3 regions of the Paraburkholderia sp. BR14312 genome follow, and region 2 is predicted to be linked to each of the others. Evidence: riboswitches for the same ligand, from Rfam matches in the RefSeq annotation. Region 2 holds a riboswitch; each other region holds the start of a gene.
What was found. A riboswitch is a leader RNA that binds a small molecule or an ion and turns the genes downstream of it on or off. The one in region 2 is predicted to bind cobalamin.
Positions count from the first base shown of each region.

Region 1: linked by a shared signal. The riboswitch ahead of cobG (precorrin-3B synthase) and the one ahead of AB3X98_RS22465 (CbtB domain-containing protein) in region 2 are both predicted to bind cobalamin.
Region 3: linked by a shared signal. The riboswitch ahead of AB3X98_RS04040 (porin) and the one ahead of AB3X98_RS22465 (CbtB domain-containing protein) in region 2 are both predicted to bind cobalamin.

Region 1 is NZ_JBFPKI010000009.1:332,672-340,523, forward strand. It holds gene AB3X98_RS25955 (glutathione S-transferase family protein) at 1-160, opposite strand, end outside; gene AB3X98_RS25960 (hypothetical protein) at 174-539, opposite strand; gene AB3X98_RS25965 (MarR family winged helix-turn-helix transcriptional regulator) at 643-1,089, shown strand; gene cobM (precorrin-4 C(11)-methyltransferase) at 1,086-1,823, opposite strand; gene AB3X98_RS25975 (cobalt-precorrin-6A reductase) at 1,820-2,563, opposite strand; gene cbiE (precorrin-6y C5,15-methyltransferase (decarboxylating) subunit CbiE) at 2,560-3,786, opposite strand; cobalamin riboswitch at 3,972-4,159, shown strand; gene cobG (precorrin-3B synthase) at 4,255-5,640, shown strand; gene AB3X98_RS25990 (precorrin-8X methylmutase) at 5,633-6,259, shown strand; gene AB3X98_RS25995 (precorrin-2 C(20)-methyltransferase) at 6,260-6,991, shown strand; gene cobJ (precorrin-3B C(17)-methyltransferase) at 6,979-7,852, shown strand, end outside.
Region 2 is NZ_JBFPKI010000007.1:491,823-499,674, forward strand. It holds gene AB3X98_RS22435 (aspartate aminotransferase family protein) at 1-314, opposite strand, end outside; gene AB3X98_RS22440 (GlxA family transcriptional regulator) at 544-1,515, opposite strand; gene AB3X98_RS22445 (ABC transporter ATP-binding protein) at 1,672-2,460, opposite strand; gene AB3X98_RS22450 (ABC transporter permease) at 2,484-3,197, opposite strand; gene AB3X98_RS22455 (ABC transporter permease) at 3,211-3,900, opposite strand; gene AB3X98_RS22460 (CbtA family protein) at 4,220-4,972, opposite strand; gene AB3X98_RS22465 (CbtB domain-containing protein) at 4,986-5,204, opposite strand; cobalamin riboswitch at 5,244-5,389, opposite strand; gene AB3X98_RS22470 (histidine phosphatase family protein) at 5,434-6,063, shown strand; gene AB3X98_RS22475 (patatin-like phospholipase family protein) at 6,132-7,169, opposite strand; gene AB3X98_RS22480 (hypothetical protein) at 7,213-7,794, opposite strand.
Region 3 is NZ_JBFPKI010000001.1:892,095-899,946, reverse strand. It holds gene AB3X98_RS04050 (MFS transporter) at 1-1,101, shown strand, start outside; gene AB3X98_RS04045 (phosphatase PAP2 family protein) at 1,259-3,220, shown strand; gene AB3X98_RS04040 (porin) at 3,278-4,372, opposite strand; cobalamin riboswitch at 4,429-4,563, opposite strand; cobalamin riboswitch at 4,654-4,836, shown strand; gene AB3X98_RS04035 (TonB-dependent receptor) at 4,939-6,879, shown strand; gene AB3X98_RS04030 (glutamine cyclotransferase) at 6,928-7,569, opposite strand; gene AB3X98_RS04025 (helix-turn-helix domain-containing protein) at 7,605-7,852, opposite strand, start outside.

The sequences.
Region 1 (7,852 bases), on a different contig from region 2:
GCACGGGCACCTTGCCTGCGGGATTGATGCGCAGGTATTCAGGCCGCTTGTGCTCGCCTGCGAGCAGATTGACCGAGATGAATTCGAAATCGGCGTCGACTTCCTTGAGGCCCCATAGCGCGCGCTGCGAACGCGTGCCGGCAAAACCATAGAGTTTCATGACGCGCCTCCGTTCACACACCGGGAATCGGCAGAACGGGCATCACCTCGACGGCCTCGCCCGGAAAAATCGAAAAGTGCGGGTGGCCTTCGAACAGCTTCGCTGCCTCTTCGTGCGATGCAGCACGGAAAACGGTATAGCCGGTTAGCGCGTTAGATGTGTCCGCGATGCCATGCTCGCCAATCGATTTCGTCTTGCCGAGCGGGCCGCCCATATCGACGATCGATGCCTTGTGCTTTTCGACCCACGCGTGCCAGGCCGCAATGCCCTCCTTTTCCTTCGCGTGCCGATCGGCTTCGGAAAGCGCCGCCCATCCCTTCATGCGAGCGTTGTCTTTGGTACCGAGAAAAACAGCGAGAAACAGTTTCTGATCGCTCATGTGTCCTCCAACTGCTGGTCTGGTTGCTGGTCTGAAAACGGGAGCAACGGTATGTCGCCCATCCGGCCTTGACAGCATAGGTTGATATCAACATAATTGCAACATGGCACGCGCAAAGAAACTTCCCTTCGAAACCACGCTATTGGTGTGCGATTGCTGCCTGTGTCTGCATATGCAGCGGGCGGCACGCAATCTCGCGCGCATTTTCGACGACGTGCTGCGTCCGCTCGATCTCACGAACGGGCAGTTTTCGCTGCTGATGTCGCTGAACCGGCCGCATCCGCCCGGTATGAAAGACGTGGCGTCGCTGCTCGCCATGGACCGCACCACCCTCACGGCCGCACTCAAGCCGCTGGAGCGGCGCGGTCTCGTGGTCATCGAGCACGACCCGGAAGACAAGCGCAGCCGTCTGCTGAGCCTCACGGACGAGGGGCATCGGCTGCTCAACGCTGCGTTTCCGCTATGGCAGCAAACGCATGAGGAGATCGAAAAGGAGTTCGCCGAGGGCGAGGTGGACAAGCTGCGCGCGCACTTGCGCGCGCTTTCCTAGTCGTGGCGCTTTTGCGCCCCATACAGCTTCGAATCCGCAAACCCCTCCGCCTCGAGCACGCGCCCTACGAGAATGAGCGCGGTACGCTCGATATCCGTAGCGAGCACCTTCTGCGCGATATCCGCGAGCGTGCCCGTTACGCGTTCCTCGTCGGGCCAGCTCGCGCGATAAATCACCGCGACCGGGCAATCTTCGCCGTAGTGCGGCAGCAATTCCTCGACGATGCGCGCGATATGGCGCACGCCCAGGTGAATCGCGAGCGTCGCTCGGTGACGCGCGAGGTCGCCTAACTGCTCGCCTTCGGGCATCGACGTTTTGGTGGCGTAGCGCGTGAGAATGAGCGTCTGCGAAATGCCGGGCAGCGTGAGTTCGCTGCCGAGCGCCGCCGCGCACGCAGCGGTCGCGGTCACGCCGGGCACGACTTCATAAGGAATACCGAGCATACGCAACCGCCGGATCTGCTCGCCGATCGCGCCATAGAGCGACGGGTCGCCCGAATGCACGCGCGCCACGTCGAAGCCCTGGGCATGCGCGTTTTCGAGCAGCGCGACGATCTCGTCGAGCGTGAGCGGCGCCGTGTCCACCACCTTGTGCGCGCGGTGGCCCTCCAGCACGGCGGGCGGCACGAGCGAGCCCGCGTAGAGAATGACGGGGCAATTGCGCACGAGGCGCTGGCCTTTCACGGTGATCAGTTCAGGATCGCCAGGCCCCGCGCCGATGAAGAAAACGGTCATGCGTGGAAACTCCGCTGAATAGGGTTCGCGAGCGCGTCGATTGCCGCTTGCGCCGACGTGAATTCACGTTGCGCGTCGGGCAGCGGCGGGCGCTGCATCATCACCACGGGCAAGCCCATTTCGCGCGCGACGGCGAGCTTCGCTTCGGTCGCCGCGCCGCCGCTGTTCTTGCTGACCACGACGTCGATGCGCGCTTCGGTAAAGAGCGTGCGCTCGCCAACGGCCGTGAACGGCCCGCGCGCGTCGATGATGCGCGCACGGGCGTGGCCAGGATGCGCTTCGAGGCAACGAACCGTCCAGTGCTGATGCTCCGGCACCTCGTTCAGATGCGCAAGCGGCTCGCGCCCGAGCGTGAAGAGCGGGCGCGCGAACGGCATGACCGCTTCGACCACGCCGGCCCAGCCGCTCACCATGCGCCAGTCGTCGCCGGGCTGCGGCTGCCACGGCGCACGCCGCAGCGCCCAGTACGGCACGTGTGCCGCTTCGCACGCACGCGCCGCGTTGGCGCTGATCTGCGCGGCATAGGGATGCGTGGCGTCGAAAACCAGTGTGATGTTTTCGTCCGCGAGAAAACGCGCGAGCCCTTCGGCTCCGCCAAAGCCGCCCACCCGCACCGCGCAGGCGAGATCGGCGGGCACGCGGCCAAGGCCCGCGAGCGAGTAGACGTGCTGGGGGCCGAGCGTGCGCGCGATCGCCAGCGCATCGCCGGTGCCGCCGAGCAGCAGGATGCGCGCCGTCATGGCTTGACGGCCTCGTAAAGCGTGACGGGCAAGGCCTGACGCCAGGTGTCGAAGCCGCCCAGCGGCTGCGCCTCGCCGATGCCGACGCGCGTGAGCGTGCCGCCGTGCTGCGCGCGCCATGCCACGAGTGCCGCTTCGCTCTGCAACGTCACCGCGTTCGCGACGAGCCGCCCGCCGCTCGCGAGCGCCGCCCAGCACGCGTCCAGCACGCCGGGTACGGTCACGCCGCCGCCGATAAAGACCGCGTCTGGCGCGGCGAGCCCTGCGAGCGCGTCGGGCGCGCGGCCCGCAACGAGTTGCAAACCCGGCACGCCCAACGCCGCGCGATTGTGCTCGATGAAGCGTTGACGCTCGGCGTTCGCCTCGATCGCGATCGCGCGGCAAGCGGCGTGCGAACGCATCCATTCGATGCCGATCGAGCCGCTGCCCGCGCCCACGTCCCACAGCAACGCGCCGGGCGTCGGCGCGAGACGCGCGAGCGTGAGCGCGCGCACGTCGCGCTTCGTAATCTGACCGTCGTGTCGGTAGGCGTCGTCGGGAAGCCCTGGCGTGAGCGTCCAGCCGCGCGCGGGCGTCTGCGCACTATCGCTTTCGCATTCGAACGCGACCAGATTGAGCGCCGCGGCTTCTTCAACGTGCCACGCATCGGCGCGGCCTTCTATGCGGCGTTCGAGCGGGCCGCCCAGATGCTCGAACACGGCAAGACGCGTGGCGCCGAAGCCCGCTTCGGCGAGCAACGCGGCAAGCGCCGCGGGCGTGCGCCCATCCGCGCTCAACGCGAGCACGCGCGAGCGCGCGTAGAGATGGCGGCGCAGCGCATCGAGCGGACGACCGACGAGCGAGACCATCGCCGTATCTTGCAGCGCCCACCCCTTGCGCGCCGCCGCGAGCGAGAGCGACGACGGCGCGGGCAGCACGCGCATTTCACCGGGCACCACGCGGCGCGCGAGCGTCGCGCCCACGCCGAACAGCATGGGGTCGCCGCTCGCGAGCACGCATACGGACTGATTCGACTCGCGGTACGCAAGCAGCGCCTCGACGCTAAACGGCTGGGGCCACGCTTCGCGCCGTGCACGCACGCGCGAGGGCAGCATCGCCAGATGGCGTTCGCCACCCGTCACGATGGCCGCGTCGAACAGCACGCGCCGCGCGTCGCGCCCGAGCCCCGCGTATCCATCGTCGCCGATGCCCACCACCGTCAGCCATGCCTGCGTGCCCTGCATTCGCTCTCCCGCCGTTGCCTGTTTCTCTACACCGCCACGGACCCGCAGCCCTATTGTGGGGCGGAGCACGCGTGAAAACGGGCATAATACCGTGTCCGCCGGCGCCTTTAAGGCAGTTTTGCATGGGACCGGAGCTTTGCATGGGACCGGAGTAAGCGCTGAAGCGCTAACTCCGGATCGCAGCTTTGCATGGGACCGGAGTAAGCGCTGAAGCGCTAACTCCGGATCGCAATCAGGGAACACAGCAAGCTGTGGCCGCCCCGCGACTGTGAGCAGCGAGACCGCATCCACCCGAGCCACTGGTTTTACCGGGAAGGCCGATGCGGTTCACGTCCTGCGAGCCAGGAGACCTGCCGGCCGACTGTTCGCGCGAACCCATATCGGACGGGGTGTACCGATACCGCTGCCGTTTCCCGCCTGCCGTGCGGGCAACGCGCCGCTCCAGCGTGATGCTTACCCGGTAATGCCTTGAAACACGAAACGAAGCCTGTCTCGCCCGCTGCCGCATTGGCCGTGCTCCGCCCCTCGGCGTGCCCGGGGCTCCTGCGCGTGGCCGCGGCGCGCGACGGCGGCCTGTGCCGCATCCGCCTGCCTGGCAGCGCGCTGAGCGCCGCGCGTGCGCGGGCCCTCGCCGACGCAGCGTCGACGCACGCGAACGGCGTACTCGAACTGACCAATCGCGCGAACGTGCAGATTCGCGGCGTGCGCGCCGGCGAAGAAGCGGCATTGAGCGCCGCGCTGATCGACGCAGGCCTCGGCCCTGCCGGCATCGACGCCGCGAGCCCGGTCGAGCGTGCATGCGCCGCCGACGAATTGCGCAACGTGATGCTGAGCCCGCTCGCGGGCCTCGACCCTGACGCGTTGTGGGACACGACGGAACTCGCCGCCGCGCTCATCGACATGATGCAGCGCGAGCCACGCTTCGCCGCACTCTCGCCCAAGTTCGCGCTGCAACTCGACGGCGGTGAACGTGTGGCGATGCTCGAGCATCCGCACGACATCTGGCTCGCCGCGCTGCCTTATGGCGCAACGGTGCGCTTCGCGCTGGGGCTCGCAGGTTGCCCCACGGCGCAGCCAGTCGGCACGCTCGCGGCCGAAGACGTTTGCGCATCGATGCGCGCGCTGTTGCATGCGTTCCTCGATCTCGCGGACGCGGACGCCACCCGCATGCGCGACGTCCTCGCCACTCATTCGCTCGATGCGCTGCTACAGCGCGCGCAACAGCATGGCGAATGCGCGCTGACGCGTGACGACGCCACGCTGCACGCGTGGCGCCGCGCGGCGAGTCCAGCCGACCTGCGCCTCGGCGCGCACGCGCTGCACGCCGACGGCCGCAGCTACGTGGGCGCGCAGCCCGCGCTCGGCCGTATCGACGCGCCAACGCTGCGCGCACTCGCCGCGCTCGCGGAAGACTCGGGCGATGCGACGCTGCGCGTGACGCCCTGGCAAGGCGTGCTGCTGCCGAACGTGCCCGCGCACGCCATGCCCGCCGCGCTCGAACGCCTGCACGCGCTCGGTCTCATCGTCTCGCGCGCCGACCCGCTCGCGCGCCTGATCGCGTGCACCGGCTCGACGGGATGCGCAAAAAGCCGCGCGGACACGAAAGCCGACGCCCAGCGCCTCGCCGCCCTGCTGCCGCCCGGCGCCGAAGCCCACCTGAGCGGCTGCGAGCGCTCCTGCGCAGCCGCGCATTGCGCGCCGTTCACGTTGCTCGCCAGCGCCCCCGACCACTACGACCTGTACCAGCGCGACGATACGCAAAGCGGCTTCGGCCAGCTCGTCGCGCGCAGCCTGACGATCGAAGCCGCCGCGCTGGCACTCGCGCAGCGGCCCCGGAGTACCCAAGATGTCTGATTACATTCGCGACGGCCAGGCGATCTATCGCGAGTCGTTCGCGACGATCCGCGCCGAAGCCGACCTCTCGCGCATTCCCGCCGACCTCGAAAAACTCGCCGTGCGCGTGATTCATGCATGCGGCATGGTCGACGTGGTCGCCGACCTCGCGTTTTCCGCGGGCGCGGGCACGGCGGGCCGCAACGCGCTCGCGGGCGGCGCGCCGATTCTCTGCGACGCGAAAATGGTCGCTTATGGCGTGACGCGCGCGCGCTTGCCCGCGGACAACGCCGTGATCTGCACACTCGACGATCCCGCCGTCCCGGATCTCGCGCGCGAGATCGGCAACACGCGCTCGGCAGCCGCGCTCGAACTGTGGCGGCCGCATCTGGCAGGCAGCGTCGTTGCGATCGGCAATGCGCCCACCGCGCTCTTTTATCTGCTCGACATGATTGCCGCCGGCGCCCCACGCCCCGCGCTCATCCTCGGCTTTCCCGTCGGCTTCGTCGGCGCGGCCGAGTCCAAGGCGCAGCTCGCAGCCGAAAGTCACGGCGTGCCCTTCGTCGTCGTGCACGGCCGCCGCGGCGGCAGCGCGATGGCCGCCGCCGCCGTCAACGCACTCGCTTCGGAGACCGAATAAATGATCCGCAAAGGACGTCTGCACGGCATTGGCGTCGGCCCCGGCGACCCCGAACTGCTCACGCTCAAGGCGCTGCGCCTGCTCAAGGCCGCGCCCGTGGTCGCGTATTTCGTCGCGAAGGGCAAGAAAGGCAATGCGTTCGGCATCGTCGAGGCCCATCTCGAAGCGGAGCAGGAACGCCTGCCGCTCGTGTACCCCGTGACGACCGAAGCGCTCGAACCGCCGCTCTCGTACGAAGCGATCATCGCCGACTTCTACGACGGCGCGGCACAAACGCTTTCGCGCCATCTCGACGCCGGACGCGACGTGGCCGTGATCTGCGAAGGCGATCCGTTCTTCTACGGCTCGTACATGTATCTGCACGACCGGCTCGCCGCACACTACGAGGCCGAAGTCGTGCCGGGCGTGTGCTCGATGCTGGGCGGCGCGGCGGTGCTGGGCGTGCCGCTCGTCTACCGCAACCAGAGCCTCGCCGTACTCTCGGGCGTGCTGCCCGAGGACGAATTGCGCCGGCGCCTGGCCGACGCGGACGCCGCCGTAATCATGAAACTGGGCCGCAATTTCGACAAGGTGCGCCGCGTGCTGGGCGAACTGGACCTCGCGCATCGCGCGCTGTATGTCGAGCGCGCAACCATGGCGAACCAGCGCATCGTCCCGCTCGACGACGTCGATCCGATGGCTTCGCCGTACTTCTCGCTGCTCGTCGTGCCGGGGGTGAAATGGCAGTCGTGACGCCGCCCGCCATCGTCATTCTCGGGCCCGGCGCGCTCGCCACGGCGCGGCGCGTGCAGACGCTTTACCCAGGCGCGCAGGTCCATGCGCTGGAGGGCCGCGTGGCGGGCGATGTCGCGTTCAGCGAACTTGGCGCGCATTTGCGCGAATGCTATACGCGCGGCCTGCCCATCGTCGCGCTGTGTGCGGCGGGCATCGTGATCCGCTGCCTCGCGCCGCTCCTTGCCAACAAGGGCGCAGAGCCGCCGGTGCTCGCGCTCGCCGAGGACGGCAGCGCCGTCGTGCCGCTGCTCGGTGGACTCACGGGCGTGAACGTCATGGCACGCGAAATCGGCGCGGCGCTCGCGGTTGCGCCCGCCATCACGACGAGCGGCGAATTGCGCTTCGGCACCTGCCTGCTCAATCCGCCTGCGGGCTATGCGCTCGCGAGCCTCGCGCAAGGCAAGCGCTTCGTCTCCGATCTGCTTGCGGGCGCAGCGACACGCGTGGACGGCCACGCACCGTGGCTCGAAAATGTCGATCTGCCACGCGAGGCCGCGGCGCGCCATGCCATCCGCGTGAGCGCGCACGTCTGGGACGGCAGTCCCGACGACCTCGTCATTCATCCGCGCAGCATCGTCGCGGCCGTGGGTGCGCCACGCGAAGCGCTTGCCGATAACGTGCGCCGCGCGCTCGATGCGCACGGCCTCGCGCCGCTTGCGCTCGCGGCGCTCGTCGCCCCTGCTGCGCACATGCGCGATGCGTCGCTCGCGCAGGCGGCAGCGGAACTCGGCGTACCGCTGCGCTTCGTCGATAGCGAGGAGAACACGGCGCAAGCTACGCTCGCCGCCCTCGACCTCGCGGCGGACGTCGAGCGCTACA
Region 2 (7,852 bases):
GAGTTCGCGAAAAACGCGCGGTCGGCGAACGTGAGCGCTTCGAGCTGGCGCGCGAGACGCAGCACCGGCTCGTTGGTGTAGCCGTTGCCGATGTGCCAGAGCTTGCTGCCCTGCTCCTGCAGCACGCGCAGCAGCTCCGGATGCGCGTGGCCGAGCGAGGTCACGGCGATGCCGCAGGCGAAGTCGATGTAATCGCGGCCCTCGGTGTCCCACACGCGCGAGCCGACACCGCGATCCGGCACGAACGGCGCGGGCGAGAAACACGGCACCATCACTTCGTCGAAGGTCTTGCGGCTCACAGTCTGGTCGTTCATGGCGATTCCTCTATTACTCAGTGCGTGTCGAATTCGGGGTCGGTGTGCGTTCGGGCCGCGCCCTTTCGCTTAGTTGGCTTTGCATGAGACGGGACCAAGCGCTCAAGCGCCAGGTCCCGTCGACACCTGTGCAGTGTAGGCAAGCTCGCGGCAAACGTCTTGCGCAGGCGCGACGCGTTTTTTCGTACGGAACCTGCAAGTCCGCGCGTTTGCTGCGCCGCGGCCAGTTTCACTGGACTTCCGGGGGCTCCACGAGCGCGCCCGCGCGCGGCTCGGCGGCGGCTCCGCCGTGCTGGCGCTCGATCCAGTTGCGGCGATCCTCGCGCGGCGTCACGCCGAAACGCTCGCGATACGCATTCGAAAAATGCGCAGCCGACGAAAACCCGCACGCGAGACTGATCTGCACCACCGACTTGCTGGTGCGCTGCAACTGCGAGCGCGCCTTGGCAAGACGCAGGCCCAGGTAGTACTTCGACGGCATCGCGCCGAGGTACTGGCGAAAGAGCCGTTCGAGCTGACGACGCGACACACCCACGAGATTCGCGATCTCGTCGGTCGTGAGCGGGTCCTCGATATTCGCCTCCATCAGCTTGAGCGCGTCGTTCAGGCGCGGGTGCCGCTCGCCGGGCGCGGTCACGAACGGAATGCGCTGGCGCTCGTCGCCGCTGCGCAGCGTGCTCGCGCCCAGCGCGTCGGCGATGCGCTCGGCGAGTTCCGGGCCGTGGTCGCGGCCGATCATCGCGAGCATGAAGTCGAGCGTGGCCTGGCCGCCCGAGCAGGTCGCGCGGTCGCGGTCGATTTCGTAGATGTGCTGCGTGACGATGGTGCGCTCGAACTGCTCGGCGAACTGCTGGAAGGTCTCCCAGTTCGCGGCCACGCGGTAGCCCTGCAACTGCCCCGCCATCGCGAGCCACCAGATGCCATGGTGAATGCCCGTGACGAGCGGCGTGCGCTGCCCCACGCGCGCGAGACTCGCGAGGAAGAGCCGGTAGTCGGCGAACTGCTGGTAGCGCTCGGTCACGACGATGAGCCAGTCGGCCGAAACGGCGTCGCCGAACGCGCAGTCGGCGGGCCACTGCGCGCCGCCCGCGAGCGGCACAGGGCGGCCGTTCCATGAGCACATCTGCCAGCGGTACAGCGCGCGGCCGTCGATCTCGTTCGCGAGATTGAGCGCGTCGACGATCGGGCCCACGCCCGACATCGAAACCGGCGGGAGCGCGACGATCGCCACCTGGGTCGTGCGGCCGGCGCGCGCGAGCGGCGCCTGGCCCCCGGGCGCGGCGGCCGGAACTGAAGCGGAAGGAAGAGCGGCGGAACGGACCATCGGCAAGACGCGGCGCGAGACTGAACGCGCCGCTTACTTGAGACTGCCGGAGAGGAACTGACGCAAGCGATCGCTCTTCGGCGCGCCGAGCACATCGGCGGGGGCGCCCTCCTCCTCCGTGCGCCCCTGGTGCAGGAACATCACATGATTCGAGACGTTGCGCGCAAAGCCCATTTCGTGGGTGACGACGATCATCGTGCGGCCCTCTTCGGCGAGCTTTTGCATCACCTTGAGCACTTCGCCCACGAGTTCGGGGTCGAGCGCCGAAGTCGGTTCGTCGAACAGCATCACGTCGGGATGCATCGCGAGCGCGCGCGCAATCGCCACGCGCTGCTGCTGGCCGCCCGAAAGATGCGACGGATATTGCTTCTCCACGCGGGGCGCGAGGCCCACTTTCTCCAGATACTGCCGCGCGCGGTCCTCGGCTTCCTTGCGCGGCACGCCCAGCACGTGGATAGGCGCTTCCATCACGTTCTCGAGCACGTTCATGTGCGACCAGAGGTTGAAGTGCTGGAACACCATCGCGAGCTTGGTGCGGATGCGCTGCAACTGCTTGTGATCGGCCACGTCGAGGTCGCCGTTGCGGCCCGCCTTCGTGCGCACGGCCTCGCCGTCCACGACGATCTCGCCCGCGTTCGGCTTCTCGAGGAAATTGATGCAGCGCAGGAAGGTGCTCTTGCCCGAGCCGCTCGCGCCGATGATGCTGATCACGTCGCCCTTCTTCGCGTCGAGCGAGACGCCCTTGAGCACCTCGTTGTCGCCGTAGCGCTTGTGGATGTCGCGCGCGACGAGCTTGCTATCTGAGGATTGCGTCTGAGCCAAGATGGTCTCCAGTTTCCGGTGAATCAGCGGGTGCGCACGGCGAGATGGCCGAGCCAGCGTTTTTCGGCGCGGCGGAACGCGGCCACCAGCACGAACGATACCGCACAGTAGATCAGCGCCGCGAGGCCGAACGACTCGAACGAGCGGTAGGTGGCCGAGTTGGCGTCGCGCGCGACCTTGAGGATGTCGGGCACCGTCGCGGTGAAGGCCACCGTGGTCGCGTGCAGCATCAGGATCACTTCGTTACTGTACAGCGGCAGTGCGCGGCGCAGCGCCGAAGGCAGGATCACGCGCCAGTACATCGTGAACGGGCTCATGCCGTAGGCGCGAGCCGCTTCCACTTCGCCGTGGGTGGTCGCGCGAATCGCACCCGCGAAGATCTCCGTCGTGTACGCACAGGTGTTGAGCGCGAACGCGAGCACGGCGCAGTTCAGGCCGCTGCGAAAGAACGCGTCGAGCAGCGGCTCCGAACGGATGAATGCGAGACTGTACACGCCCGTGTAGATGAGCAGCAACTGCACGTAGAGCGGCGTGCCGCGAAACACGTAGGTGTAGAAGCGCACCGGCAGCGAGAGCCAGCGGCGGCTCGAGACGCGCGCCACGGCGAGCGGCACCGCGCACACGAACCCGAAGGCGACGGAGATCACGAGCAGCCACAGCGTCATCGCGAGGCCCGAGACATGCTCGCCGTCCCAGTAGAGGAACGCGCGGCCGAATTGCTGGATGATTTCGTTCATGACGGCCTTGTCCTCACAGTTGCGCGTGACGCACGCCCACCGAATAGCGGCGTTCGAGCCAGACGAGCGCGAAGTTCGAGAGCGTGGTGATCGCGAGGTAGATGAGCGCCGCGATCACGAGGAAGAAGAACAGGTTGAAGGTGCTGCGGCCCGCGTCCTGGGCGGCCTTCACGACATCGGCGAGACCGATGATCGACACGAGCGCCGTTGCCTTCACGAGCACCTGCCAGTTGTTGCCGATGCCGGGCAGCGCGAAACGCATCATCTGCGGGAAGAGGATGCGGGCGAACACGCGCGCGCCGCTCATGCCGTAGGCGTGCCCCGCTTCGAGCTGGCCGCGCGGCACCGCGAGAAACGCGCCGCGGAACGTTTCGGTGAAGTACGCGCCGTAAATGAAGCCGAGCGTGACGACGCCGGCCACGAACGGATCGATATCGATCTGCGCCATGCCGAGCGCGTCGGTGGCCTCGTTCACGCCGATCTGGATGCTGTAGAAGAGCAGCAGCATCAGCACGAGGTCGGGCACCGAGCGGATCAGCGTCGTGTAGGCGGTCGCCACGGCGGCGAGCGGCCGGTTGAACGAGAGCTTGGCCGCCGCGCCAGCCAGACCGAGCAGCACGGCCACGCCGAGCGAGAGGAGCGAAAGTTCGATGGTCTGGATCGTGCCGGCGAGCAGCACCGGGCCAAAGCCGTAAAGGATCACGCGCGTCTCCGGAACAAAGTTGTTTTGTCGTTTCGGGCGGCCTCGCGCGGCACGTGGGCGCCGCTGAAACCGATGAACTGGCGCGGATCGTCTCAGTGCAAAATGGATTGCTCAAACTCGTGCGGCGCGGATATTGCAGTGCAGCATTGCCGCGCGACGCGTCGGCGCGTGCGGATCAGGCCCGCACAGCCGCGGGCGCGATGCTTTTGAAAGGCGAAAAAAAATGCCCCGGCACGCGAGGCGCGCGGGGCATTTACGCAAGTTTGGGGTCGCTTTTTCGATAGGCGCGCGGCGTGCGCCCCGGCGACCCCAGCGGAGCTTAAGTGGCGCGCGTTTGCGTGCCGTGTGCGCTGCCCGCACGGGCATTCGCGCCAGGCAGCTTTTCGGCGAGCGCGCCAAACAGCAGGCCGATCGTGGTCCAGAGAATGAGCTGCATACCGATCGACACCGTGCGGAACTTCCACAGCAGCACGGCCGGGAACGCGGCGGGCACCTCGTTGATCGTCGGCAGCGCGAGCTGGACCGCGCCGATCACGACGACGAACAGCACGAGCGCCACGATCGACGCGTTCCAGACGCCCAGACGCGGCACGAAAGCGGCGCGCACCTTGAGCGAGAACACCGACACGGCGATCGAGATCGCGATCATCAGGAAGAAGAGCCCGGTGCGATAGCCGATCGTCTCCGGGTCGCCGACCGAGGGCGGATTCGCCGGATACTTGATGTTCGGCACCAGGTAGATCGCGACGAACGCCGCGAGCGCGAGCCAGGCCGAGAGCGCGCGCGGCGAAAGACGCCCCACGCGACCATTGGCATACGCGAAGACGAGCGCAAAGAGTCCGCCGATCGACGCGCCATAGACCATGACGCCCGTGAAGAGACCGACGCTCGCCTGGGTCTTGCGGCTGACGATTTCGGGCTCGGGCGCTTCGCCCTTCGCGGCGTCGGCTTTCTCCTCGAAGGAGATCGCCTGATCGACCTGGGGCTCGCCCGCGATCTTCGCGAAGCCGAACGTGAGAAGTCCCGCGGCGATGCCTGCGAGCATGCCGCGCACCAGCAACTTGCCAACCATGGTCAGCTCCCGGTCAGTGGCAGGGGAAGCCGAGCAGATGGCGGCCGTCGTGAACGAACTCGTGGACGTACATGCCCGGGAAGATCGACGTGGCGCCCTGCTCGGCGCCCACGAAGTACAGGGCCAGCAGCAGCATGAGGCCGCCGAAGATCGCCCAGGGCAGGATGTCTCGCAGCGCAATGGGCGCCGGCGCGGCCGGGGCGTGCTGCAAGGGGAATGAGGTTTCGGACATGCTGACTTCTCCTGGGGTTACGCGCCCCGCTAGTCGTTGAAAGAGTGGTTCACGACGCGCAGGTCTGACTTCCGTTGCTTCGATGTTTTCGACGGCAACCAGTTACAGTGGCGCGACCGCGCCGGACTTGCACCGGCTTCCGCGTGTCGTGGAGCCTGTATTCTACGCGCTGCGGCGGCCGGCCGCGGCCCGGATGTCAGCTAAAGAGTAGTGAAGCATAAGGAAAAGCATGTCGACGACAGTCTGGCTGGTGAGCCATGCGGCGAACGCTGCGCTGCGCTCGGGCACGTTCCCGCAAGCGCCTGAAGTGCCTGTTGCGGGTGAAGACGCCGAAGCAGCGCTCGACGCGCGCGCACTCGAGGCGCTTGCCGCCTGGCGCGAGCGCTGGCACGCGGGGCTGGCCGGTGGTAATCGCAATGGCGAGGCGCCGCGCGCGCTCACGAGTCCCACCGCGATCGCCCGCGCGAGCGCACGCGCGGCAGGCTTCGCGGGGGCAACGCCAGCTGAAGCGCTCGCCGAAGCCGCCTTCGGTGCATGGCAAGGCCAGCGCCTGACGGATCTCGCGCGTGAAGCGCCCGAGGCCCTTGCGGCCTGGACGCGCGATCCGGGCTTTCGGCCGCCAGGCGGCGGCGAATCGTTCGACGATGTCCGCGCGCGCGTCAGCGCCTGGCTCGATGCGGTGCCCGACTCGGGGCACAACGTGGTCGCCTTCACGCACGCGAGCGTGATCCGGGCGGCGATTCTTCACGCGCTGGGCGCGCCGTCGGAGGGGTTTCGCTCGATCGAAATCGCGCCGCTTTCCGTGACGGCCCTACGCCGCACAGAGCACGGCTGGATTTGGCTCGCGGCGATGAAGTGAGGACCGGAACGGCGCTACCGCCCTGCCCTCGCCGTCGCCGGCATTCTGGATCGGTAGCTAGAAGCGCTCTAGTCCAGCCCCAGCTGTGCCTTGATGGCCGGCATCATGTACTGCACGGCTGCGCGCCCTTCCTCGATGGCGGGCGCGGCGCGATGAAAGTCGAAGATCCCCATGCCGCCCAGGCGCGGCTGGATCAGCACGTCGGCGGGCTCGCCTGCCAGGCGGCTGCGCGTAATGCGCACCTGCATGATGTCGATGCTCTGGGCCACCGAACTCAACACGGAAGGCGCACGCGTGCTAGGCGGCGGCGCCACGCGCACGTCCGGACCGCCAGCCGCGCCGGGGCCTGCAGGCTGCAGCCAGCGCGGAAAGCGCTTGCCATTGCGGCGCAGGAGCGGTTCGGGCCCCGCTTCGCTGTTTTCGGCACCATTGGCGCCGCCGCTGGCCGCCACGGCGGCCGATGCCGCCGTCGCCGCGTCGCTCGCCTCCACGGGCAGCTCGCGCGGCATCGTGTCGATCGCACCGCCCAGGTCGCGGCCGTTGAGAATGTCGTGATTGAGGTCGATGGCGATCACGGTGTCGGCGCGCATCGCACGCGCGGCGGATACCGGCACGGGGTTGCTCAGTCCGCCGTCCACGAGCCACACGCCGTCATGCCAGATCGGCGTGAAGATGCCGGGAATCGCGATCGAAGCGCGCACGGCGTCCACCACGCCGCCTTCGCGCAGCCAGACTTCGCGTCCGGTGTCGAGTTCGGTAGCAACCGCCGTGAACGGCAGCCTCAGGTCATCGATCGAGCGGCCGTTGAACTGGTGCGCAAACAGGTCGATCACTTTGCGCCCGCCGAGCAGCCCGCCCGAAAAACGCAAGTCGAGCAGGCGCACCACTGTCTGCCAGGTCAGCTTGCCTACCCAGTCTTCAAGCCAGTCGAGATCGCCGTTCGCGTACACCGCGCCGACGAGCGCGCCAATCGACGTACCGCATACCACGTCGGGCTTGATGCCCGCTTCCTCGAGCGCGCGAATCGCGCCGATATGCGCCCAGCCGCGCGCAGCGCCACCGCCGAGCACGAGTCCGACACGCTTGGGCCGTCGCCGGTTCATCATGCGCGCCTCCTTGCGTGGCCCTGGGTCGACTGAGTCAACGCAGTCAGCGACCGCGGATCACGTCCGAGCGCGAGGTCGTCGTGACCCGCCCGTCCGGTCCGAAATGCACATTGAAATACGCTTCGGGCGTCACGCCCCCTTCCAGCCACTTCCAGCTCCACACCGTCTCCTTCTTCAAGCGGTAGCCGGCCACTTGCCCGGGTTTACCGAGCAATCGCCGGACCTCGTCCTCACTCATGCCGACGCGGATCTTCGCGAAGTTTTCCGCAGTAAGCGCCTGAGTAATGGCCACGAGCCGCCCGTTCGGACCGATGTCGACCATCCAGGTCTTGAGGCCCTGCGGGCCGCGCGGATATTCGAGGCGGCGCGAGCCGTCGTCGAACACGCGCTCGGTCTCGGGCTTGCCCATTTGCTCGCGCACCTGCTCGAGCGTGGAAACGCCTGGCGTGAGGCCCTTGAGCAGCAGCGCGTCGGGCTTCACGGAATCGAAGAACGCCTTGAATCCCTGCCGGATGGTATCGAGCATGGCATCGAACTGGCGATCGTCGCAGCCGGAAAGCGTGAACGCCGCCGTGGCGGCGCACGCGAGCGCGAGCGAACGCGTGAGTGAAAACGTGGGCTTCATGTCCTTGCTAACGCATCAACATGGACTTGCGTCTACGCGCGCCGATCCGGCGCGCATC
Region 3 (7,852 bases), on a different contig from region 2:
GGACCCACGCTCGGGGGCATGCTGACCCAGCACGGCAGCTGGCGCCTCGTGTTCTTCGTCAACGTGCCGGTGGGCGTGGCGGCGCTCTTCTTCGTGAATGCTTTCCTGCCGCATCTGCACCATGCCCGCGAAGGCGCGCGGCTGCGTCTCGACTGGCTCGGCGCTTGCGTCGTCGCCGTCACGTTCGGCGCGCTGCAGCTCGGCATCGAGCTTCTGCCGAGGCAAGGCTGGACGACTTCGACGATCGTGCTGGCCGCGATCGTGGTGGTCTGTTCGCTGACGCTTTTCTTCTGGGAAAAGCGCATGGGCTATCCGATCATCCCCGTTGACATGCTGCTCGACCGCAAACTCGGCCCGCTCTTTGCAATGTCGGTGCTCGGCGGATTTGCATTGTTCTCGCTCGTTTTCTACGTGCCGCTGCTGTTCCAGGGCGGCTATGCGATGTCGCCGCGCGCTTCGGGCATGCTGATCACGCCGCTGCTGCTCGGCACAACTGTCGGCAGTTTCGTGAACAATCGCGTGGTCACGCGCATCCGGCGCGCCAATGCGATCCTTTACGTCGGCTTCGCGTTGGCGGCATTCGCGAGCCTCGCGGTGGTGGTGCTGCGAGGCAACGAGCCGCATCTCGTGTGGATGGCGTGCATGGGCGCGAGCGGCCTGGGGCTGGGCCTCGTGGGCACGAGCCTCACGGTCTGCTCGCAGCAGATCGTCTCGCGCGACCATCTCGGCGCCGCCACGGCGATGCTGCAATCGCTGCGCACATTCGGCGGCATGCTGGGCACGGCGATGACGGGCGCGTTGCTCGGCCACGTCTACACCATGGGCGTGAATCGCTCACTCGACTCGTATCAGGCGACGCAATGGTTCAGGTCGTTTGCGAGTCCCGAATTGCTCGTCGACCGCGCCGACCAGGCCGCGCTGATCAGCCGCCTCGTGAGCTCCGGGCATGCCGGCGACGCGATGATGAACTCGGCGCGCAGCGCGCTCGTGGATTCGATCCACATGGGCCTGATCGTCGCTGCCGTGGCCGCGCTGGCCGGCCTGTGTCTTGCGTGGTTCGTGCCGCCCGTGCGGGTCGGTTATCTCGAGGCGCAGCCGTAAATGGACGCCGCGAAATACTTCTACGCACTTCATTTCCATTCCCGTTTAACATCTGCGTAATAAATTGGTAATTAGGGAGTAATCGAGGGTAAGCATAATTCGCCGCCGTCAGTAGAAATAACCACACAGCATCAATCACGACGACGGAGCCCTCAGCATGCCCGCATCACGCCACCGAATTGCACTGCCGGTCTACCTGGCAGTGCTTACCAGCGTTGCCGCGCTGACCGCCTGTGGAGGCGGCAATAGCGATCCCGCCACCACCGCCGCGATTCCCGCGCCGCCAGCCGACCCCGGCTTCGTGGACAACGCACCGATTCCCGACGTACCGGCTTTTGTCGACAACATCGCGACCAACCAGCGCGGCGACGCGCGTTACGCCACGCTCGCGACGAATGCGGGCGTGCGCGTGGTGGCGCGCTTTCTCGATCTCTGGCAGCCGCTCACGCAGCTGGTGGACGCGGGCGTCTCCGCGCCCGCCAACGGCACATTCCCCGCGGTCGTGCAGTCGACGTGGACGGGCGTCCCCACCGACGGCACGCCCAACGGCACGATCCTCAACAGCACCGTGCTGAGCGCGAACATCCAGTATGTCGTGACCGCGACGACCCAGCGCAGCCAGGCGCAGGCCGACGCGGCCTACTACGACGATCGCCGCGGCAAGGGCTACAGCGTGACCGACGGCATGGGGCCGCTCACCGCCGCCTGGCGCTCGGCTGCGCAGCAGACGACGAGCATCACGTCGATTCCCGCGGACGCGACCACGACGCTCTACAGCGACTCGGGCAACAACACGGGCGTGGGCAGCACGAGCAACGCAACCTTCGGCAAGGTGGTCGACCTGCTCAACACGATGGGCAACAATGCTTCCACCGAGCCCGCCAAGCGCTTCTACAAATACGCGCGGCCGTTCCGCTGGAGCACGAGCGTCGTGGTCGACCCCACGCTCGTGCCGGCCATCAGCACGACGCCGTCCACAGACGGCGGCTTCATCAGCGGCCACGAAGCCGAAGCCATGCGCGACGCGATGACCATGGCGTACCTCGTGCCCGAGCGTTACCAGGAAATGGCGAGCCGCGGCCTCGAGCTCGGCGAAAACCGCATTCTCGCGGGCATGCATTCGCCGCTCGACGTGATCGGCGGCCGCATGTTCGCGCTGGCCGCCACTGCCGCGAATCTCTACGATCCCGCGAACGCCACGCTCAAGAGCGCGGCCTATACGCAGGCGCACAGCGCGCTCGAACAGGCCACCGGCACGAGCGCCACGACCTTCCCCGCCTTCGCGCATTCGTCCACGACCGCGACCGACCGCTTTGCCGACTATGCGACCAACAAGTCGGAGTTCGCGCGCCGCATGACGTTCGGTTTCAGCCAGATCGAATCCACCGAAGCGCCGCCCGTCGTGCCCAAGGGCGCCGAGGTACTGCTCGAAACGCGCTTCCCGTACCTGAGCGCCGACCAGCGCCGCATCGTGCTGAAGACGACCGAAGTCGTCTCGGGCTATCCGGTCATGGACGACGCCGAGGGCTGGGGCCGTCTGAACATGTTTAGTGCTGCAGATGGTTATGGTGCGTTCAACGGCAATGTGATCGTGGCGATGGACGCGACCCAGGGCGGCTTCAACGCCGCCGACACCTGGCGCAACGACATCGCCGGCTCGGGCAAGCTCACGCTGCAGGGCAGCGGCACGCTCACGCTTGCGGGCAATAACAGCTACACGGGCGGCTCACAGGTGAGCGGCGGCATGCTCGCTGCAGCGTCGACCACGGCCTTCGGCAACGGCGACGTGTACGTCGGGTCCGGCGGCGGCGTGACCGTGGCGACGAGCGCACCGTTGACGGTGGCGGGCAAGTACACGCAGCTCGACGGCACGACGCTCGAACTCGATATCGACGGCAACGGCGGCGGACGCCTGCGTGTGGGCGGCCAGCTCACGGTGGCGGGCGGCACGCTGCATGTGAAGTTCGTGAACGGCTATACGCCGAAAGCGGGCGACACGATCGACGTGATCGACGGCAGCGGCGCATCGGTGAAATTCGCGACCGTCACGGTCGATGGCTTCAAGGCCACGCCCGTTTATTCTTCGACCGGCGTTTCGGTGAAGCTCTCGGCTTCGTGATGTAGCCACGCAGTATAAAGGCCCCGAATCGCAACGGTTCGGGGCCTTTTTTACGCATCAGAAGCGATGCCGGATGCCCGCGGCCACGAGCACCTGGTTGCGGCCGCCCGACGGGTCGCAGGTGTTGATCATCGCAAGCGCACCGGACGACGCGCGCTGATAGATCGCCTCGGTATAAACGTCCGTGCGTTTGGACAGTTGATAGCCGGCCTGCAGCGCGCCTTGATGCCAATGCGCGGAGGTCGCGCCCGTATAGGCATACATGCCCGCGAGCGAGAACGCTGGCGTCACCTGCCATAGCGCATTCACTTCGTAATTGCTGAATGCGATCGAAGGCAAGGGCGCGCCGCCGTCGGCCTCGCTGACACCGGTATGAATGGAACGCGACCAGGCCGCGCCAAGCGTGACGTCTCCCAGCGCGTAGCTCATGCCCGCGCCGATGGTGTCTTCGCGCTGCACCGCGACCTCGGTCGGCACGAGGCCCGCACCCGGCAGCACCGATGTATCGTACGCACCCACCGAAGAGGCGCCGCGTCCGTTGATGTGCATCCACGCCACGCCTGCGCTGAACGGGCCGCCTTCGTAATGGACGCCGAAGCCGTAAGCGCGATTTTGCGCGAAGCGCCCCGCCTCGTTCGAAAACGCGTACATCGCGCCGGCGCTGAAACCACCGTACGTTGCGCTCGCGTACTTCACGGCGTTCGAGGCGAGCCACGAATTGTTGGCGTTGTCGTTGTCGAACGGATGCGCGAATGCCGTGCCGCCCGCGCCGCCCGTTAGCGTGAACGGGGCGAAGTAGTCGTGCATCGTGTCGTACTGGCGGCCTAGCGTGATCGTGCCGAGTCGTTCGGATTGCAGACCAACGTAGAACGGATGGTCGTTGAAGGCTTCGCCAGAGGTGGCCGAGAAGCCGCGCTCGAGGCGAAAGATCGCGGCGTTGCCGCCGCCGAGGTCCTCAGTGCCCTGCAGGCCCCAGAAGCTGCCGTCGACAAGACCCGAGCCTGCACGATATTGGGTGCGGCCGCCAACGTCGCTGACATAGTCGACGCTCGCGTCCATCTCACCGTACAACGTGACCTGCTGCGCCGAGGCGCCAGCGCCGGTGAATGCCAATGCCGTCCCACCCAGGACGGCGAGAATGTTCTTGTTCATGAGTCGTCTTGTTTGTGTAGGTGGGATTGCGTGGACGAGCGCCGTCCGCCCCCGCTCGATGCGGCGAGGACGTAGCGAGGTCTGACTTCTGGCTCGATTGACCGCCGGTCACAGTGGCGCGACCGCGCCGGATTCTCACCGGCTTCCCTGCTGCGTTTCGCTTGTGCAGCGCCTACGCGCGAAAAACAGCCGCAAGGATAGCGTAAGTTGCGGGAGCAGCCAAACCGGGTGTTTTTGCCACACGACGCTCGTCAAAGGTTGACGCACCGATTGCGCGGCCCTTACCCTTGCGCCCTGATGGTTCCCGGCGACGGGATCAAAAGGGAACGCAGTGCAAGACTGCGGCTGCCCCCGCAACTGTAAGCGGCGAGTCCATGCCAGAGAAGGCCACTGGGAAACCGGGAAGGCCGGCTGCGGATGTCGACCCGCGAGCCAGGAGACCTGCCATCAACCGAGTCCAGCAGCCGCAGCGGGCGGGGATCCCCAATGCGCAAGCACCGCCCGCGTGGCGATCGCCCGTTGCACGGACAGCCCGTATTTCAGGAGCTGTTTCCAGCCACCGCATCATGAAGTTTCGCCAATTCGTATTGACTTCCGCCGCGCTCGCCTGGGCGTGGCAAACCGCGCATGCCGCCGACGCCGCCAATGCATCGTCCGCCCAGGCGCCGCAGCAAGCCGGCGGCGACACCACGCTGCCCAATATCCTCGTCGTGGGCGACGCGCAGCATCTGCCACAATCGTTCGATCAGCGCTATGCAACCACCCAGGTGCTTACGCGCCAGGACCTCGAGCGCGTGTCCCCCGTCGACCCCAGCATCGCGCAGGCGCTCGCCACGCTGCCGGGTGTCACCGTCTCGCAGACCGGCGGCCCGGGGTCGTACACGGGGGTCAGCATTCGCGGCTCGTCGGCCGACCAGGTGGCCGTGTTCATCGACGGCATACGCATAGGCTCCGTCACCACGGGCACGGCAGAATGGGCCGATCTTGCGACTGCCTCGTTCGACCGCGTCGAGGTGATCTCGGGCCCCGCGGCCGCCTCGTTCGGCGCGGACGCCATGGGCGGCGTCGTGCAGCTCTTCACGCGCCATGCGTCGAACCAGCCGAACCAGACCACCGTCTCGTTCGGCGGCGGCTCGAACAAGACCTTCGACTCGCAGGTGCGCACCTCGGGCTCGATCGGCTCGACAGGGCCGCTTTCCGCACTGAGCGGCCTCACCTACTCGTTGGGCCTGCACGACTACAACACGGCGGGCATCGACGCGACGCAGACCGGGGCCTACGGCCACGAAGACGGCCGCAATCCATACCACGCGCAGAACCTCGACGCGCGCCTTGGCTACGCGCACGACAACTGGTCGATCTCGACCTTCGCGCTCTACCACCGCTCCGATCTCTCCTACGACAACGCGGGAGGCAACGACCGGCAGCGCGACACGCAGCTCACGACCGGTCTCGCGTTCCACCTCGACATCACGCCGACCACGCAGCTCGACCAGTCGGTGGGCTACGCGACGGACCGTCAGTTCCTCTATTCGAACGACCCGACGATCCCGACCGACGAAATCGACTCGACGCGCTTTTCCACCTCCACCTCGATCACGCATCAGGAAAGGGGCCACACGCTCTTCGGCATGCCGCTCGACGGCGAGACCAAGCTCGCCTACGACTACACCCGCGAGCTGGCGTTCCTGCCCGTGGACGTGCCGGGCGGGCTGCCCGCGCGCAACGATTCGGCCGTGTCGATGCATCAGTCGACCACGCTCGGACCCGTCACGCTGTTTCTGGCGGGGCGGCACGAAATCGTGCAGGGGCAATCGGTGAATACGGGCAATGTCGCGCTCTCGTGGGCCATCACGCCGGTCTACACGGCGCGCGTTTCGTACGGCAATGCGTTCCGCCTGCCGACGTTCAACGACCTCTACTATCCGGGCTACTCGAATCCCAACCTGCTGCCCGAGCGCAGCGACTCGGTCGAAGCCGCGCTCGATGCCACCACGTCCATCGGCACGTTCACGGCGGCCGTGTACGACACGCGCGTGCACGATCTCATCACGTACAACTCGCAGACCTTCCTGCCCGTGAACGTGGGCCGCGCGCACATTCAAGGTCTCGACCTCTCGTACAAGGGCACGCTCGGCCAGTACACGCCGGTGAGCCTCACGGTGGGGATTCTGAATCCGCAGGACGTGACCGACCAGACCTGGCTCAATCGCCGCCCGCGCCAGACGGTGAGCCTGAGCGTGGATCACACGTGGGACGAGTTCCAGCTCCACGCGCTCAGCACCGGCGTTTCGCTGCTGTATAACGGCTCGACGTTCGACGACCAGCTCAACACGATCTACCTGCCTTCATGGACGACGGTGAGCCTGCGCGCGACGTACAAGGTCAATGCGCATCTCGCGCTATCGGCCACGCTGGCGAACGTGTTCAACCGGCAGTACGTGACCGCATACGGGTACAACACGCTGGGGCGCACGGCGTTTGGCAAGGTGACCTATACGTTCTGAGCGTTGCGTGCGAGCGGGTGCGTTCAAGCGTTTCGCGCGCCCGCTCGCCTAGCCCTCGCGCTTCGGACGCCGCACCGCGCGAATCTTCCCACTATTCCCGCCGCCGCAGAAAAACTGCTCGCCGCCATCGGACTCCAGCCCCGAAACGGCGGTGCCGGGCGGCATGTCGAGCTGTTCCAGCAGTTCGCCCGTGCCCGGATCGATACGCCGCAAATCGCTCTCGTCGCCTTCCCAGGTGCCGTGCCACAGTTCACCGTCCACCCACGTCACGCCCGTGACGAAGCGGCTCGATTCGAGCGTGCGCAGGATCGCGCCCGTCTGCGGATCGACCTGATGGATCTTGCGCTCGCGATACACCCCGACCCAGAGCGTCCCGTCCGCCCACGCGAGCCCCGAGTCGCCGCCGCCTCCGGGCGCGGGAATCGTCGCGAGCACGCGGCCCGTTTCGGGGTCGATCTTGTGGATGCGATCCTCGGCGATCTGAAACAGATGCCGGCCGTCGAAAGCCGTGCCCGCGTGCGCCGCGATGTCGATCGAGCGCTGCGTCTGGCCGCTCTGCGGATCGAGCGACGCGATGCGCTCGCCGACGGCGAACCACACCTGTTTGCCGTCGTACGTGACCCCGCCCACCTTCTCGATGCCGGGGAAAGGGCCGTACTCGCGGACGATTTCGGCAGTCGTTCGTTTCATGGTTTCCTCGTTGAATGAAGGGACAGGCGTTCATCCTAATCGCCTGGCAGCGGGGCGGGGAGTAACAAGGTCGTCGCGAATCCGGGGACGGGCGGCGTGGTCCAGCGGCGCGCGCGGCCGTAGCCGAACGACTGCACCTTGTCCGCCGCCGCGAGCGAATCGAGCGCGCGCTGCACCGTGCGCTGGCTCGCGCCGAGCGCGAGCGCCAGCGCCGAACTCGACCACGATTGCCCATCGGCGAGAAAAGCCAGCACGGCGGCGTGCTTTTCTTCCACGGGCCGCG